DNA from 2 places in the Bacillus sp. ISL-47 genome. Region 1 is predicted to be linked to the other one. Evidence: riboswitches for the same ligand, from Rfam matches in the RefSeq annotation. Region 1 holds a riboswitch; the other holds the start of a gene.
What was found. A riboswitch is a leader RNA that binds a small molecule or an ion and turns the genes downstream of it on or off. The one in region 1 is predicted to bind glycine.
Positions count from the first base shown of each region.

Region 2: it holds a riboswitch for glycine, as region 1 does, so the genes downstream of both, purU (formyltetrahydrofolate deformylase) here and gcvT (glycine cleavage system aminomethyltransferase GcvT) in region 1, are expected to answer to the same signal.

Region 1 is NZ_JAGGQS010000003.1:188,843-192,002, reverse strand. It holds gene J7I93_RS02610 (DEAD/DEAH box helicase) at 1-1,111, opposite strand, end outside; glycine riboswitch at 1,291-1,379, shown strand; gene gcvT (glycine cleavage system aminomethyltransferase GcvT) at 1,542-2,648, shown strand; gene gcvPA (aminomethyl-transferring glycine dehydrogenase subunit GcvPA) at 2,665-3,160, shown strand, end outside.
Region 2 is NZ_JAGGQS010000082.1:10,598-13,757, reverse strand. It holds gene J7I93_RS23715 (FbpB family small basic protein) at 235-360, opposite strand; gene purU (formyltetrahydrofolate deformylase) at 449-1,315, opposite strand; glycine riboswitch at 1,466-1,567, opposite strand; gene J7I93_RS23705 (MFS transporter) at 1,804-2,994, opposite strand; gene J7I93_RS23700 (glycosyltransferase) at 3,131-3,160, opposite strand, start outside.

The DNA of each region.
Region 1 (3,160 bases):
TTTTTTGGATTAATTCAAGAGCCTTTTGGGCTTTTGAATTTTGCTGGACAGCTTCAACCTTGGAAACAAGGTATTGAATTTGCTCCTGGAAAGCTTTAGTAGGCTCTTCTTGTTTTTTGAGCATATTCTGTAAAGTGAAATAAACAGCCTCCCTGCTGCTGCATGCTTCCCTTTGCAGAGTCATGACAGAAAATTGGCTGGAACTCACCCAATCACCTTCTCTCCGCAATTCGGTTACAGCATCATATAGCTCTCTCTCTGCCTGGGAGAATTCAATCGGAATGGTTTCAACATGTCTCTTGGTCCATTCGATCCCTGTGTCCGCCCTGCGGTTCCGAATCATAACTTTATTCACTAGCTCTTTTAAATGTTCATCATCATTTAACGAACGTGAATCTTTTTTATAGCTCTCATAAAAGGCGGACTCATTGCCGAGGTGGCCGGGTTTTAGCAGGGATACCAAATTAAATATTTCACCGATCCGGTTTTGGATCGGAGTTGCGGTTAACAGAAGGCAAAATTTCTTCTTTAAATTCTGCACAAACTCATAGTTTTTTGTTTTATTATTTTTAAGCTTGTGAGCTTCATCGATTATGATCAAATCATAGTCCAGGCTGTAAATGATGTCCCGGTGGGGATTCCTCTTGGCGGTGTCTATGGAAGAAACGACAACATCGCATTGCTCCCATACATAGCTTTTCCGCTGGGCAACCGCAGGGATGAAAAACTTGCTGTTCAGCTCCATTGCCCATTGAGATACGAGGGACGCCGGAACGAGAATCAACACTTTTTTTACCAAACCCCTTATCATATATTCTTTTAAAATAAGACCAGCCTCAATCGTCTTTCCAAGACCAACCTCATCAGCAAGGATGGCTTTTCCGTTCATGCTTTCAACAACCTGCTTTGCTACTTCCAGCTGATGGGGAAGCGGTGTCAGATTAGGCAGGTGCTTTGGAGCCTGAAGTCCTTCGAATTCAGGTATGACCGTATGGTTTTCAACCTCTACAGCCAGCTTATACAGTTCCCAATTTCCCCAAGGACCATCATCTTCTATTCTCTTTAAAAATTCATCCTGCCAGGAAGAATCAACGCCAATTTGCACCGTCATAAAAACAGCTCCTTTAATCTATATAAACATATTGCCCAAACCTGGTTTAGGTGGTAGGATGATAATAGCTTTGAAAGTTTTGAAAGTTAACACATTAAATTTAGTTTATCGAAATAATGGAGTCATTATTTTTCTGTTTGGTATAAGTATGACCAACTTGGAAAATTTTATAAATGCGAATGATAACAAGGGGAGAGACTACGTTTGTAGCGCCGAAGGAGCAAGCAAATCCTGTGAATCTCTCAGGCAAAAGAACTCTTGTTTGACGCAGCTCTGGAGAGTGCTTCTATAGAGGAGCCACCCAAGGGGAAAGCCGATTTCGGTAAACTTTCAGGTGCAAGGACAGAGATCTTCTCAATAACGAGGGGATACTCTGTCCTTTTTTATGTTTCCTACACCGTTTTAAAAAGATTATGAGGGGGACGAGTAAATGTCACAGTTAAAACGCACACCTTTATATGAGGTGTACAAAGACTATGGAGCAAAAACCATCGATTTTGGGGGCTGGGACCTTCCTGTACAGTTTTCAAGCATTAAAGAAGAACATGAAGCAGTCCGTAACAAGGCTGGCCTTTTCGATGTATCCCATATGGGTGAGATCGAAGTGAAAGGCATTGACAGCCTTGCTTATCTTCAAAAAATGATGACAAATGATGTTTCAAAATTAAAAACCGCTGGTGCTCAATATACGGCGATGTGTTATGAGAATGGCGGAACTGTTGATGATTTACTTGTCTATAAAATTGGCGATGACCACTATCTGCTAGTTGTAAATGCATCAAATATTGAAAAGGATTACCAATGGCTGCAAGACCATGTTGAAGGCAATGTGGAATTGAAAAACCTTTCGGAAGATATGGCACAGCTTGCACTCCAAGGACCGCTTGCTGAGAAGGTAATGCAAAAGCTTGCAGGAAATACAAGCTTGGCGGAAATTGGCTTTTTCAAATTTCAGCAGGATGTTGATCTGAATGGAAAGAAAGCCCTTGTTTCAAGAACTGGTTATACTGGAGAAGATGGTTTTGAAGTGTACTGCGATGCGAGGGATGCTGTAGCATTGTGGAATGAAATACTTGAAGCAGGCAAAGAAGATGGCGTGCTTCCATGCGGTCTTGGCGCACGGGATACACTGCGTTTTGAGGCTAATCTTGCACTATATGGCCAGGAACTTTCACCTGATATCACACCGCTTGAAGCAGGAATTGGCTTTGCTGTAAAAGTGAACAAGGAAGCTGATTTTATCGGCAAGGAAGTGCTGAAGCAGCAAAAAGAAAATGGAGTTCCCCGCAAGCTGGCTGGGATTGAAATGATTGACCGCGGAATTCCGCGCCATGGCTATCCTGTTTATAAGGGAGAAGAGATTATCGGGGAAGTGACAACAGGTACCCAATCTCCAACCTTAAAGAAGAATATTGGCCTTGCACTAATTAAAAAAGAACATACTGAGCTAGGAACAGAAGTGGAAGTAGAAATTCGCGGCAAACGTTTAAAAGCAAAAATTGCATCTACACCTTTCTATAAAAGAGAAAAGAACTAACCGGGGGGAGAAAACGATGAAACATCGCTATTTACCGATGACAGAGTCTGATCAGAAAGCAATGCTCGAAACGATCGGCGTTAAAGCTGTGGAAGAACTCTTCAGTGACATTCCTGAAAGCGTAAGATTTAAAGGTGAATATAAAATAAAACCTGCAAAATCTGAAACAGCACTTATGAAAGAGCTAACTTTAATGGCACAGAAAAATGCTGATCTTCGCACAAACACCTCTTTCCTTGGAGCAGGTGTATACGATCATTACATGCCGGTTATCGTTGACCATGTATTATCGCGTTCAGAATTTTATACTGCTTACACTCCTTACCAGCCGGAAATATCCCAAGGTGAGCTTCAGGCAATTTTTGAATTCCAGACGATGATCTGCGAATTGACTGGAATGGATGTCGCGAACTCCTCCATGTATGATGGTGGAACTGCTCTTGCTGAAGCTGCGATGCTGAGTGCGGGAAATACACGCCGCAAAAAAGTGCTGATCTCAAGCAGTGTTCATC
Region 2 (3,160 bases), on a different contig from region 1:
CGGAAATCTACCATGCCTTTGTGGAATACTTTAAACAAAAATAACATAATAGGCGCCCAGGAATTTCTCCGGGCGCTTTTTTGCTGCCTCAGGCCGAAAGTGAGGGGAGTTGATGATATATCCTTCATCTCCTCTTTTCTTTTCCCGCATACAATTGGATCCCTTCCGCTTTAATCGCAGCCTCGCTATAAAAAAAGCGCCCAGTCTGGTCTCAACCAGGCTGGGCGCTCTTCCTTATTGGGCTTTTGCATATTTATCGTCAATCTTCTTCTCAATCTTCTCAAGCTGACGGCGGTCCTTCAAAAGCTCTTCTTTATTTTCTTTTATCATTTCAAGCATTGATAACTTTTTCTTTTTCATGTTTGCTCACCTTCTCTCATGATGTCTATACAACTCTCGGGATGCTCTTTTGCATATTTTTCGACAAAATTCGGGTGGTACCTGGTACCTAAAATACAATTGTCTTATTCCCATGTACAATGACTCGATCTTCAACGTGCCATTCCACGGCCTGGGCGAGAACCCGCCTTTCGACGTGGCGGCCGGCGATTTTGAGGTCCTGTGCGGTGTGGCGATGGTTGACCCGCTGCACATCCTGCTCGATGATTGGTCCCTCATCCAAATCATTTGTTACATAATGGGCTGTTGCCCCAATCAGCTTGACTCCGCGGTTAAACGCCCTTGCATAAGGATTGGCTCCCACGAAGGCAGGCAGGAAACTATGATGGATGTTGATAATCTTGTTCGGATACTTGGATATAAAGCTTGGCGAAAGAATTTGCATATATCTCGCCAGAACAATGAAATCGGCTTTCCCATCCAGCAGCTCTACCGCCTTTTGCTCAGCTTCGGCTTTTGTATCAGGCGTAATCGGAATGTGATAATAAGGAATTCCGTAGCCCTCCACAACTTCCTTCAGATCAGGGTGATTGCTGATCACCAGAGGAATCTCCACCTCAAGCTCGTTTGACTTCCAGCGCCAAATCAGCTCCAGCAGGCAATGGTCCATCTTTGAAACAAAGATCGCCATCCGCTTGCGTTCACCCTTGCCGCTCAGTTTCCACTCCATCGAGTATTCCTTAGCCATCTCTGGCAAATCCTCTTTCAATTTTGGGAATGATTCATCAAAATCATTCATATCAAATTCAATCCGCATGAAAAAGATGCCTGCCAGCGGATCGGTTGTATGCTGATCAAAATGGACAATATTCGCTTTATGCTCCAATAGGAAATTGGATACCGTTGAAATAATGCCTGGCCTTTCCGGACAGGATATCAGCAAAGTCGCCCGGTTTGCATTAATATTCATATTCATATTGAGTTCCTCCATCCGCATTTCTGGAAACAAGCTGCCAAACACAAAAAGGACAGACAGGGGCAGCTTCTTCCTCCCCCTTCTCTGTCCTTTTACCTGAGAGTTTAACCCCTTTGGTGTCGCATCATACATGCGCGCTCTCCAGAGATGCGTCCCGCTGCGGTTCTGTCTACCTGAGAGATTTGCTTCAAGGGTCTTTTTGAAGCTTGCTCCTTCGGTGGCCTCATCGTTGCTCTCTCCCGCAGCCGTCATTCGCTCAATAATTTTTGTTATTTTCAGAATACTACGGTATTTTAAAAGTGTCAACCGTTCTGCGTTTCTTTCACAAAATTGCCACAAATTCAATTAGTCTATTTTTCTTTTCAAAATCCCTGGATTCGGTCCGGGATCTTTCTTATAGTGGCTAATAAAATAACTTCATGCAATCTCTTTTACCTTTCCGTTTAACAGAAAAAAGCCTGAAGACAAATGTCTGCAAGCTTTTTCACCTATACAGCTGCTTTCGGCTTAGGCGCCTTCTTCTGCCAGGCAACTGTGATAAATAAAGTAACTAACAATAAAGCTAACCCTAAAACAAACGGATACGAGATCCGGACATCATAAAGCACGCCGGCAATCGTTGGGCCAAGCACGTTTCCAATGCTCATATAAGCATTATTCATGCCCATCGCAAATCCCTGTTCATTACCGGCCATTTTTGAAATAAGCGTTGTTAAAACCGGACGCAGGATGGATGTCGCCAGGAAAATAATAAGCGAAATGACAAAGAAAATGGCATAACTGCCTGCAAACAGCGACACAAGGAAGCCAAACGCCGCGACTGCCAAAAAGATATTCAGCACCTTTCCCTCTCCATACTTGCTGACAACCCGATCCACGACAAAAAGCTGGACAATTACACTTATAATCCCTGTTGAGGTAACCATAATGGCAATCTCCTGCGGAGTAGCACCAAACTGGTTATCAAGATAAAGTCCCAGAACCGATTCATATGCCATCAGACCGAAGCTCATCACCAATGTAATGACAAGCGGAATAAAGTAAGGCTTCCTAACGGACATTGCCAGCTTCTTGACCATTGGTTCCTCTTCAGGCATTTCGTCCGCAGAAGGCTGCTGCAATGTGCTGCTTTCTTCAAGGAGCACAATGGAAAAGATAACAGCCGCTAAGGATACAAGCGCTGAAATCAGAAATGGCATTTTTAAACCGAAATCTGCCAAAAATCCGCCAATTCCAGGCCCAACGACAATACCAAGTGACATCGCAGCTGAGACAAGGCCATTCCCTTTTGCCCGCTGCTCCATGGTTGTAATATCAGCAATGTATGCAAAAATAGCAGGAATCAGCAAAGCCGCCCCAATTCCTCCGATTACACGTGAAAAGTAAAGCAGCCAAATCGAATCTACTGCATAAAAGACCAGCATGGATAATGTCAAACCTGCTAATCCGTATATAATCATTTTTCTGCGACCGTACTGGTCAGCCCATTTCCCCGCAATTGGAGAAAAAATCAGCTGGGCACCCGCAAAAATAGCAATCATCAGGCCTGCTGCCGTTCCTCCCTGATTAATGGATTCCAAATAAGCAGGCAAAATCGGAATAATAATTCCAAAGCTTCCGATGGCAATAAACATATTAATCATTAACATGTACATCTTTTTTCTTTGTTCTCCTGTCACAGCGGATACCCCTCCCTCTATATGTGAAAATTTTACAATTCTATTTTTGGCACGCTCACTAGCTTATAATGGGACAGCCAGCTTTGTCAAAGGAAAAATAAGAGAAACTCCAGCATGTCACTGGAGTTCCTTTTCATCAGCTTTTAAATTTGTCTGGAAACTGCTT